3 regions of the Amycolatopsis lexingtonensis genome follow, and region 3 is predicted to be linked to each of the others. Evidence: riboswitches for the same ligand, from Rfam matches in the RefSeq annotation. Region 3 holds a riboswitch; each other region holds the start of a gene.
What was found. Region 3 has a riboswitch for thiamine pyrophosphate ahead of H4696_RS40745 (thiamine ABC transporter substrate-binding protein). Riboswitches for the same ligand answer to the same signal wherever they lie in the genome.
Positions count from the first base shown of each region.

Region 1: linked by a shared signal. The riboswitch ahead of thiO (glycine oxidase ThiO) and the one ahead of H4696_RS40745 (thiamine ABC transporter substrate-binding protein) in region 3 are both predicted to bind thiamine pyrophosphate.
Region 2: linked by a shared signal. The riboswitch ahead of thiC (phosphomethylpyrimidine synthase ThiC) and the one ahead of H4696_RS40745 (thiamine ABC transporter substrate-binding protein) in region 3 are both predicted to bind thiamine pyrophosphate.

Region 1 covers NZ_JADBEG010000001.1:8,152,884-8,156,673, reverse strand. Annotated here, with positions in the region: gene thiG (thiazole synthase) at 1-546, opposite strand, end outside; gene thiS (sulfur carrier protein ThiS) at 548-748, opposite strand; gene thiO (glycine oxidase ThiO) at 748-1,821, opposite strand; TPP riboswitch at 1,815-1,920, opposite strand; gene thiE (thiamine phosphate synthase) at 1,952-2,611, shown strand; gene H4696_RS37850 (hypothetical protein) at 2,671-3,402, opposite strand; gene H4696_RS37845 (threonine ammonia-lyase) at 3,550-3,790, shown strand, end outside.
Region 2 covers NZ_JADBEG010000001.1:8,163,035-8,166,824, reverse strand. Annotated here, with positions in the region: gene H4696_RS37935 (hypothetical protein) at 152-295, shown strand; gene H4696_RS37930 (S1C family serine protease) at 532-1,443, shown strand; TPP riboswitch at 1,492-1,613, shown strand; gene thiC (phosphomethylpyrimidine synthase ThiC) at 1,607-3,244, shown strand; gene thiD (bifunctional hydroxymethylpyrimidine kinase/phosphomethylpyrimidine kinase) at 3,241-3,790, shown strand, end outside.
Region 3 covers NZ_JADBEG010000001.1:8,728,799-8,732,588, forward strand. Annotated here, with positions in the region: gene H4696_RS40730 (hypothetical protein) at 1-141, shown strand, start outside; gene H4696_RS40735 (hypothetical protein) at 141-467, shown strand; gene H4696_RS50960 (hypothetical protein) at 679-807, opposite strand; gene H4696_RS40740 (4a-hydroxytetrahydrobiopterin dehydratase) at 882-1,166, opposite strand; TPP riboswitch at 1,199-1,306, shown strand; gene H4696_RS40745 (thiamine ABC transporter substrate-binding protein) at 1,328-2,377, shown strand; gene H4696_RS40750 (ABC transporter permease) at 2,356-3,790, shown strand, end outside.

The sequences.
Region 1 (3,790 bases), 580 kb from region 3:
GATCACCGGCACGCCCGCTCGCGAGACGATCAGTTCGATGTTGTGCGGATTCCGGATGCCGAGGCCGGTGCCGATCGGCGCGCCCAGCGGCATCACCGCGGCGCAGCCCGCCTCCTCCAGGCGCAGCGCGAGCACCGGGTCGTCGTTCGTGTAGGCGAACACGGTGAACCCGTCGGCGGCCAGCCGTTCGGCGGCGTCGAGGGTCTCGAACGGATCCGGGAGCAGCGTCCGGTCGTCGGCGTGCACCTCGAGCTTGATCAGGTCGGTTTCCAGCGCTTCCCGGGCGAGTTGCGCGGTGAGCACGGCCTCGGCGGCCGTGCGGCAGCCCGCGGTGTTCGGCAGCAGCTCGATGCCGAGCCGCTTGAGCAGCTCCAGGACACCGGAGCCGCCTTCGGCGTCGGCGCGGCGCATGGCGACGGTGGTCAGCTCCGTGCCGGAGGCGACCAGCGCGCGTTCGAGCACGGCGAGGTTCGCCGCGCCGCCGGTGCCGATGATCAGCCGGGACGTCAGCTTGGTGGTGCCGATGACCAGCGGTTCTTCGTCCACTTCAGCCTCCCTGGACCGCGGTGAGCACGTCGACGCCCGCGCCCTTGGGCACGGGGGTGGCCGCCCAGTCGGCGCGCCGGACGACGACGCCGTCGACCGCCACGGCGATCCCGGGCCGCTGGCCGCCGGACGCGTCGAGGACGTCGGCGACCGTGGCGCCGTCCGGGAACTCGGTCCACTCGCCGTTGAGCTTGATCTCCATCACACGTGCTCCTTCTGGTGCAGCCGGGCGGGCGAGGCCGCTTCGACGCCTTCGGGTGGCTCCGCCCCGTCGAGCCAGGCGAGGACGGCGGCCGCGGTCACGGGGGCCATCAGCAGGCCGTTGCGGTGGTGCCCGGTCGCGGCGAAGACGCCGTCGTCCAGGACACCGATGTAGGGCAGCACGTCCCGGCTCGCGGCCCGCAGGCCGGCCGCGGTCTCGGCCAGCTCGTACTCGGTGATCGCGGGGAAGACGCGTTCGGCGCCTTCGAGCAGCTCGCGCACGCCGCGCGCGGTGACCGCCCGGTCGAAGCCGGCCTCGTACTGCGTGGCGCCGAGGACGAGCTCCTGGTCGCCGCGCGGCACGAGGTAGATCGGCCGGCCCTCGACGACGGCCCGCACGGTGTGCGGCGGCGGCGGCAGGCAGCCGCGACGCGGCTTCAGCCGCAGGATCTCGCCCTTGAGCGGCCGGACGGCCCCGGCCAGCTGCGGGTGCAGCCGCCCGGTCCACGCGCCCGCGGCGAGCACGACGGCTTCGGCGTCCGGCAGGCTTTCGACGCGCTCGCGCACGAACCGGACGTCGTGGTTGACGCAGGCCTCGTACAGCGCGTTGAGCAGTTTCCGGTTGTCCACGGCCAGGTCGCCGGGCACGTGCAGTCCACTTCGGACGGACCCGACGCCGGGTTCGAGCCGCTTGGTCTCCCGGCTGGTCAGGCGTTCGGCCGCGCGGCCGATCGAGTGCAGGTAGCCGGCGAGGATGTCGAGGTGCCCGGCGTCGGCGCTGTCGAACGCGACGACGAGCGTCCCGTGCTCGGCGAGTCCGGGGTCGACGCCTTCCTGTGCGAGGTCGCTCGCGAAGCCGGGCCAGCGTTTCAGCGAAGCTTCGCCGAGGCTGAGCACGTCTTCTTCGCCGGGCCAGGCCTCGGTGACCGGGGCGAGCATGCCCCCGGCCAGCCAGGACGCACCGCCGCGAGCGGGCTCGGGATCGTGGACGGTGACGTCGTGGCCCGCCTTCGCGGCACACCACGCCGCGGACAGGCCGATCACGCCGCCGCCCACCACTGCCAGGTTCGTCATGGAATCACGCTCCCTGCGCCGGCATGACCCGGATCAGGTTCCACGGTCGGAGCGGCAGCTCCCTCTCAGCCCGTGCCTCGGGCTCCCGTGCGGACCCGTCCACCCTAACTCGCGATGTACGGTCGCCGCTATGCCCGCCCTCTCCGGTGACAAGATCCGCGCGCGCCTCGACGCCGCGCGCCTGTACCTGTGCACGGACGCACGCACTTCCCGCGGCGACCTCGCTTCGTTCGCCGACGCGGCCCTGGCCGGCGGCGTCGACGTGATCCAGCTGCGCGACAAGACCGGCGCACTGGAGGCCGCCGGCGAGATCGCGGCGCTGGAGGTGCTGGCCGAGGCGTGCGCCCGCCACGGCGCCCTGCTGTCGGTGAACGACCGGGCGGACGTAGCGCTGGCGGTCGGCGCGGACGTGCTCCACCTCGGCCAGGACGACATCCCGGTCCCGCTGGCCCGCCGCATCCTCGGCGACGACGTCGTCATCGGCCGCTCGACGCACTCGGTCGACCAGGCCCTCGCCGCGGCTTCGGAGCCGGGCGTGGACTACTTCTGCACCGGCCCGTGCTGGCCGACGCCGACGAAGCCGGGCCGCCACGCCCCGGGCCTGGACCTGGTGCGCTCGGTCGCTTCGGCGGCCCCCGACCGCCCGTGGTTCGCGATCGGCGGCATCGACGGCGACCGCCTGCCCGCGGTGCTGGAGGCCGGCGCGTCCCGGATCGTCGTCGTCCGCGCGATCACCGAGGCCGAGGACCCCGAGGCCGCCGCCCGCGCCCTCCGCTCCCGCCTCGCCTGAGCAAGTCCGTGAAGGCCTCCTTACCGGCGTTTTTGACCGGTAAGGAGGCCTTCACGGCTTTACGGGGTCGGGGTGGTCGCCGCGCCCTGGCTGGTGGGCGGGGTCGTCGTGGCCGGGGCCGAGGTTGACGGCTGCTGCGTCGACGTGCTCGGTGTCGTGGTGGGGGTCGGCGACGACGTCGTCGGGGCCGTCGACGTGTCCGACGGGGTCGTGGTCGTCTCCGTCGGAGACACCTGGGTGTCGCTCGTGCCGGTGGTGGGCGTCGTCGACGGGGTCGTATCGGTGTGGCCACCGCCGCCGAAGATCTTGCCGATGCTCGTGCCCGTGCCGCCGCCGATCTGGGTGCCCGTCGCCGACTCGAAGCCGACGATCGCCAGGATCGCCACCGCGAACGCCGCCACGCTGGTGCCGATGATCAACGGCCAGCGCAGTTTCCGCAGCCGCGACGGCCCGCCTTCCCCGGGTTTCGGCAGCTGGACCGTGGGTTGTTCGGTGATCGGGATTTCCCCCGGTTCGACGGAACCTCGCCGCCGGATCCCCGACGTCGCCAGCACCCGGGCCTTGAGCGCCGCTTCACGCGTGCGTTGCAGCGAGCGCAAGTACAGCTCGCCGCCGACCGTCGACACCACGCTCGCCACGCCCGCGCCGACCACCGTGCCCGCCACGCCGAGCGTCGAGCCCAGCAGCGCCGCGGTCACCGCCGCCAGCGCCGCCGCCGCCACTTGCGCGATGCGCAGGCCCGACTTTTCCTCCGTCTTTCCTTCGGAAGCCGCTGAATTCTCCTTTGTCATGATCCCGATCCGGTAGTCCGTCTTCTCCCCTTGTCCAACGCTTAAGGCGCGCGAGGAACTCCCCGCGTTGCCGCGGCGTGAGGAGGGCCACTCTGTCCGTCCACAATAGACACTCCGGATCGAACGATTTCTTGACATACTCGGCACATGGAACTGGTGACGATCTCCGACATCGAGGCCGCCGCGAAGCGCGTCGACGGTGTCGCCGTGCGCACGCCCCTGCTGCTCCAGACGTGGGATCCCCGCGGCACCCTGTGGCTCAAACCCGAGAGCCTGCAACCGATCGGCGCGTTCAAGGTGCGCGGCGCGTTCAACGCGATCGGCTCCCTCGACGACGCGGCGCGCGAACGCGGTGTCATCGCGTACTCGAGCGGCAACCACGCGCAGG
Region 2 (3,790 bases), 570 kb from region 3:
CACAGAAGATCGCTTCTGCACCGTTACAGAAGCGCTTTGGGAGTCTGCCGCCGAATCTTCACCGGCGCATGGTCCGATCCGGTGAACCACTGACCGTCACTGGTCCGGTAATCCGCTTGCCCAGCGTGTCCGGCTCGCGCACGCTCGGGCGATGCCGAACCTGCTCGCGACCATCGCCGGTATCGAAGCCGGCGTCGCATTCTGGGGGCTCACGGCGGTGTTCGGCCTGACCGCGGTGCTCGCCGCTTCCAAGTGGCGTAGGACATCCTGCGCTTCGCGGGCGAGCTTTTCCTGATCTACCTGGGGATCAAGGCGCTGTTCTTCCGGAGTTCCGGCGAGGAGAAGGAGATTCGGCCCGGCGCGGGCTTCCGCTCCGGTCTCGTCACGAACATCGGCAACCCCAAGGCGGGCTGTTGGTCGGCTTGGCGTCACCGTGGCTCTCGAGGGCTGAGTTCACCAGCAGCGAACGGACTTCCCGCTCGACCGGGCGCACACTTGTAGTACCTGCAACGGTGTAATCGAGGTGCCCTCATGGAAGACGCGATGGACGCCTACTCGCGCGCGGTCAGCACCGTCGCCAAGACCGTCACCCCGCACGTCGCCGGGGTCCAGCTCGCGCGCGGCAGCGGCTCGGCCGTCGTCTTCGCCGACGACGGTCACCTGCTCACCAACGCCCACGTCGTCACCGACCACCGACGCGGCGTTGCGACCTTCGCCGACGGCAGCGAGGTGCCCTTCGACGTCGTCGGCGCCGACCCGCTGTCGGACCTCGCCGTGCTGCGGGCGCGCGGCGAAACGCCGTCGGCCGCTCAACTCGGCGACGCCGACCGGCTCGTCGTCGGGCAGCTCGTCGTGGCCGTCGGGAGCCCGCTCGGGTTCTCCGGCACCGTCACCGCGGGCGTCGTCAGCGCGCTGGGCCGGGCCCTGCCGGTGCGCCACGGCCGCGCCGGGCGCGTGATCGAGGACGTCATCCAGACCGACGCCGCCCTCAACCCCGGCAATTCCGGCGGCGCGCTCGCCGACTCCGCCGGCCGCGTCGTCGGCGTCAACACCGCCGTCGCCGGCGTCGGGCTCGGGCTCGCCGTGCCGATCAACGCGACCACCCGCCGGATCATCGACACGCTCGTCGTCGAGGGGCGGGTGCGGCGCGCCTACCTCGGCGTCGTCGGCGTGCCCGCGCCGCTGCCGGACGACGTCGCCGAGCGCACCGGGCAGAGCGCCGGGCTGCGGGTGCGCGAAGTCGTCTCCGGCGGCCCGGCCGACCGCGCGGGCCTCAAGGCGGGCGACCTCGTGCTGACCGTCGGCCGCACCCGCGTCTCCGACGCCCAGGGCATCCAGCGGCAGCTGTTCGCGGAAGTGATCGGCACCGCACTCCCGATCACCGTGCTGCGCAACGGAGCCATGGTCGACGTCTACGCCACACCCGCCGAACTGGTCGGGTGAGGTGACCTGACTTGAGTATCGCGCGTCGGCGTGGCATGGTCGGGGTTACAACACCAACGCGGGAGCTCGCGCCATGGCGGGCTGAGAGGGTGACTTGCGTTTCGCAGGCGTCACCGACCGCATGAACCTGACCGGGTAATGCCGGCGTAGGGAGTGAAAGTCGTTGACGACATTGGAAAACAATGCTGCCGTCTCCGTGACGACCGGGCCGATCACCGGCTCGCGCAAGGTGTACCACCAGACCGAATCCGGGCTCCGCGTGCCGGCTCGCCGGATCGATCTGTCCAACGGTGAGCACTTCGACGTCTACGACACTTCGGGCCCATACACCGATCCCGAAGCGGACATCGACGTCCACAGTGGACTGCATCGGCTGCGGGCCGGCTGGGCCGACGGGCGGGAGCACAACACCCAGCTCGGCTGGGCCAAACAGGGCGTCATCACGCGGGAAATGGAGTACATCGCCGCGCGCGAACGGGTTTCGCCCGAATTCGTGCGGGACGAGGTGGCCCGCGGCCGCGCGGTGATCCCGGTCAACCGCAAGCACCCCGAGTCCGAGCCGATGATCATCGGCAAGAACTTCCTCGTGAAGATCAACGCCAACATGGGCAACTCGGCCGTCTGGTCGTCGGTCGAGGAAGAGGTCGACAAGATGGTGTGGGCGACCCGCTGGGGCGCCGACACGATCATGGACCTCTCCACCGGCAAGCGGATCCACGAGACGCGCGAGTGGATCGTCCGCAACTCGCCGGTCCCGGTCGGCACCGTGCCGATCTACCAGGCGCTGGAAAAGGTCGACGGCGAACCGGAAAAGCTGTCGTGGGAGGTCTACCGCGACACCATCATCGAGCAGTGCGAGCAGGGCGTCGACTACGTCACCGTGCACGCCGGCGTGCTGCTGCGCTACATCCCGCTGACCGCGCGGCGCGTCACCGGCATCGTCAGCCGCGGCGGGTCGATCATGGCCGCGTGGTGCCTGGCGCACCACCAAGAGTCCTTTTTGTACACGCACTTCGAGGAGCTCTGCGAGATCCTCCGGCAGTACGACGTCACGTTCTCCCTTGGCGACGGCCTGCGCCCGGGCTCGATCGCCGACGCCAACGACCGCGCCCAGTTCGCCGAGCTGGAAACCCTGGGCGAGCTGACGCACATCGCGCGCTCGCACGACGTCCAGGTGATGATCGAAGGCCCCGGCCACGTGCCGATGCACAAGATCAAGGAGAACGTCGAGCTCGAAGAGAAGCTCTGCGGCGAGGCCCCGTTCTACACCCTCGGTCCACTCGCGACGGACATCGCCCCGGCGTACGACCACATCACGTCGGCCATCGGCGCGGCCCAGATCGGCTGGTACGGCACGGCGATGCTGTGCTACGTCACGCCGAAGGAGCACCTCGGCCTGCCGAACCGCGACGACGTCAAGACCGGCGTGATCACGTACAAGATCGCCGCGCACGCCGCGGACCTGGCCAAGGGCCACAAGTACGCGCAGGAGTGGGACGACGAGCTGTCGAAGGCGCGCTTCGAGTTCCGCTGGAACGACCAGTTCAACCTCTCGCTCGACCCGGACACCGCGCGCTCGTTCCACGACGAGACGCTGCCCGCCGAGCCGGCCAAGACCGCGCACTTCTGCTCGATGTGCGGGCCGAAGTTCTGCTCGATGCGGATCACGCAGGACGTCCGCAAGTACGCCGAGGAGCACGGTCTGTCCACTGTGGAGGCCATCGAGGCCGGCATGGCTTCGAAGTCGGCGGAGTTCACCGAGTCCGGCGGCAAGGTCTACCTGCCCGTGGTGCAACCGTGACACCGCACACCGCCCTCACCATCGCCGGTTCCGACTCCGGCGGTGGTGCGGGCATCCAGGCCGACTTGAGGACGTTCTTCGCGAACGGCGTCCACGGGCTCGTGGCGCTGACCGCGGTCACCGTGCAGAACTCGTTGGGCGTGCAGGGTTTCACGGAGATTCCGGCCGACGTCGTGTGCGCGCAGATCAAGGCGGTGGCGTCCGACATGGGCGTCGACGCGGCGAAGACGGGCATGCTCGCGACGGCCGAGATCATCCGCTCGGTGGCGAAGACCCTGGACGAGCTCGGCCTGGACTTCCCGCTGGTCGTCGACCCGGTGGCGGCGTCGATGACCGGGCATTCCCTGCTGCGTGAGGACGCGCTGGAGGCGATCCGCACGGAGCTGTTCCCCCGCGCGACGCTGATCACGCCGAACCTCGACGAAGTCCGGCTCCTGACCGGGGTTTCCGTCACGGACGCGGCCACCCAGCGCGCGGCGGCCGAAGCCCTGCTGGAGTTCGGCTCCCGCTGGGTCCTGGTCAAGGGCGGGCACATGCTGGGCACTT
Region 3 (3,790 bases):
CGGGTTCGGCGCAACGAGGTCGCCTACCGCTCTTCCGAGGCACCTTCGGTGACCGCTGAAGATGTGACAGCCGACGTCGCGAAGGTCGAGGACCTCATCGGGGTCGCGGAGAAGGCGATCCCGAACATGTCCCGCTACTGATGGGGAGCCGTCCGCTCACGCGGAACGAGCGCGAGACCCTGGAAGTCCTTCTCGCCGGGGACTTCCCCGGCGCAGCTGAACTGCGGGAGCAGGCCACCACCGCGAAAGTGACCGGCCGGTGCGGTTGCGGGTGCCCGACCATCGAGCTCGTGGTCGACGACGCCACTCCCGCGGCCGAGATCACCGATCGGGTGGCGGTCGAAGCCGACGTGCCGGGCGGCGGGCTCATCGTGTTCGTCGACGAAGGCCGCCTGTCCGGGCTCGAGTACTGGACGACGAGAGACGAGCCCCCGACGTCGTTCCCGCCTCCGGAACAGATCCATTGAGAACGCCGTCGCTCCGAGCGATCAGAGCGACGGCGTACCGGTGATCAGCCGAGCAGGCCCATCAAAGCGATGGCGATCAGCACCACCGCGGGGGCGAGGGCGTTGATCCAGGCGCGCTGCGCGGGGGTGAGGGCGGCGGTGCTGTTCATGGCGTTTCCTAGGGCCGAAACCGATACTTCCGCCCTGCTCAGCGCGCTGATCATGCCCTTTGTTAGCGGCTGTGATCGAACTCACCGGCATCCGGGTGACGGCGGCCCCGGGCGGTGTACCAGAGCACGCCGCCTGCTGCTGCCACCATCGTCGCGAATGCCGCCGTGCCGACCACGATCGCCTGGGTCATAACCGTCCCTCCTAGCAAAGTCGTTTACCGAGAGACGTCGAAACCCCGAAAAAGTGCACCCAGAGTAACCAGGATCACAGCGAGGAGAGCACCTCGTCGATCTGCGCGGCCAGCGCGAAGTCCTTCGACGTCAGGCCGCCCGCCGAATGGGTGCTGAGGCGGAACGTCAGGGTGCGCCAGCGGATGTCGATGTCCGGGTGGTGGTCGGCCGCTTCGGCCAGCACCGCCACGCGGTCCACCACCTCGATCGCCTGGGGGAACGAAGCGAGTTCCACCTCGCGGGAGATCACCGCGCCGGCCCGCGTCCAGTGCGCGCCCAGCCGTTCGTCGGCCTCGGAGTCGCTCAAGATTTCCGTCATGTCTCCATGGTCGTCCGTCCTGGACTACGCTGCACGGTTGCCACGGGAGTCCGGTCAGCCGGGCTGAGAGGCGGGTCACCCCGCGACCGTTCGCACCTGACCGGATCATGCCGGCGAAGGGAGGGCTTTCCTCCTCGTCCGGCGAAGTGCAGGAGGGGTAGATGAAACGCAGGGCTGTTCGCGCCGCGACGGCCGTCGCCGTTGTCAGCGTCGTCGCCGCGGGGTGCTCGCTGTCGGATGGCGATGGTGGCACGCAGCAGACGCCCACCGTCACCCTCGTGACGCACGATTCCTTCCTGGCGCCGCAGGAGGTGCTCGACGCCTTCCAGAAGCAGTCGGGCATCAAGATCTCCGTGCTCAAGCAGGGCGACGCCGGATCGCTGACCAACAAGCTCGTGCTCACCAAGGCCAACCCGATCGGCGACGTCGCGTTCGGCGTCGACTCGACCTTCGCCTCTCGCGCGCTCTCCGAAGGCGTCTTCGAGCCTTACACCAGCCCGGAGGCCGACCGCGGGCCGCAGCGGTACGCCGTCGATCCCGAGCACCGGCTGTCCGCCGTCGACGTCGGGGACGTCTGCGTCAACGTCGACACGAACTACTTCGCCGCCAAGGGGATCCCGGCGCCGTCGTCGTACGACGACCTGGCCGACCCGAAGTACAAGGACCTGCTGGTCGCCGAGGACCCGGCCACCGCGTCGCCGGGCCTGGCGTTCCTCCTCGGCACCATCGCGAAGTACGGCGAGGCCGGCTGGAAGGACTACTGGACGAAGCTGAAGGCCAACGGCGTCAAGGTGGTCAGCGGCTGGGAAGAGGCTTACACCAAGGACTTCTCCGGTTCCGCCGGCAAGGGGCCGCGGCCGATCGTCGTGTCGTACGCGTCTTCGCCGGCCGCCGAGGTCGGGGACGACGGGAAGCCGCGCACGAAGGCACTGCTCGACACCTGCTACCGGCAGGTCGAGTACGCCGGGGTGCTCGCCGGCGGCAAGCAGACCGAGAGCGCGCGCAAGGTCGTCGACTTCCTGCTGTCGCAGCAGTTCCAGGCGACGGTCGCGGCCAACATGTACGTCTACCCCGCGCGCCAGGGCGTCGACCTGCCCGCGGGCTGGGCGCAGGTCGCGCCGTTGCCGCAGAAGCCGCAGACGCTGACGGCGGACCAGGTGCAGGCCGGCCGGGAGAAGTGGATCGGCGAATGGCGCACGCTCGTGCAGTAACTCCGCCATCGACCGCCCGCGGTCTCGGCCTGGCGCTGCTCGGGCTGGCGCCGATCGGGTTCCTGGTGGTGTTCTTCGCCTGGCCGGTGCTGGCGATCGTCGGCCGCGGGTTCGCCGCGGGCGGGCTCGACGTCGTCCTCGGCGACGCGCGGACGTGGCAGCTGGCCGGGTTCACCGTGGCGAGCGCGGCGGCGTCGACGGTGGTCGCCGTCGTGGCCGGACTGCCGGTGGCGTTCCTGCTGGCCCGCGTGCGGCTGCCCGGCGTCGGCCTGGCGCGCACGCTGGTGCTGGTGCCGTTCGTGCTGCCGACGGTCGTCGTCGGGCTGGCGTTCCGCGCGCTCTGGCCGGACGGCGGCGTGCTGCCGATCGTGCTGGCCAACGCCTTCTTCAACGTCGCCGTCGTCGCGCGCACGGTCGCCGGGCTGTGGGCGCGGCTGGATTCGCGGACGGCCGACGCCGCCCGCGCGCTCGGGGCGTCCCCGTGGCGGGCCTTCCGCTCGGTGACGCTGCCCGCGCTGGCGCCGGCGGTCGCGTCCGCCGCGGCCGTGGTGTTCCTGTTCTGCGCCACCAGCTTCGGCGTCGTCCTGATCCTCGGCGGCGCGCGCTACCGGACGCTGGAAACCGAGATCTACCTGCGAACCGTCGACCTCCTGGACCTTTCGGGCGCGGCGGCGCTTTCCCTGATCCAGTTCGCGGCCGTGGTCGCCGCCCTGGTGGCCGGCGGGCTGGCCCGGCGGCGCAAGGAGGGGGCCAGGACCGGTTCCGGCGGAGCGCGGCGGCCGCGAGGCGGCGAGTGGTGGGGTGTCGGAGCCGCGGGTGTCGTCCTGGCCCTGCTGCTGACGCCGATCGTCGCGCTGCTCGCCGAGTCGGTGTCCACTGAGGACGGCTGGAGTATCGCGGGTTACCGCGCGCTGAGCGGCACCGGCGAAAAGGGCGCGCTGCAGGTGTCCGGCTGGGACGCCGCGGTGAATTCGCTGAAGGTGGCGATCGACGCGACGCTGCTCGCGATGGTGGTCGGCGTGCTCGCGTCCGTCGTGCTGGTGGCGTTGCGGCGATCGCCCGCGAAGTCCGCGCGCGGCCTCGGCGAGACGATGGACGCCGTCCTGATGCTGCCGCTGGGCGTGTCCGCGGTGACCGTCGGCTTCGGCTACCTGGTCACGCTCGACGCGCTGCCCGGCGACCTGCGGACGTCGCCCTACCTCGTCCCGTTGGCCCAGGCGCTGGTGATCACGCCGCTGATCGTGCGGATGGTGCTGCCGGTGCTGCGCTCGGTCGACGTCCGGCTGCGGCAGGCCGCGTCGACGCTCGGCGCGAGCCCGCTGCGGGTGTGGCGCGAGATCGACCTGCCGCTGGCGCTGCGGCCGCTGGTCGCCGCCGCCGGGTTCGGCTTCGTCGTGGCGCTCGGCGAGTTCG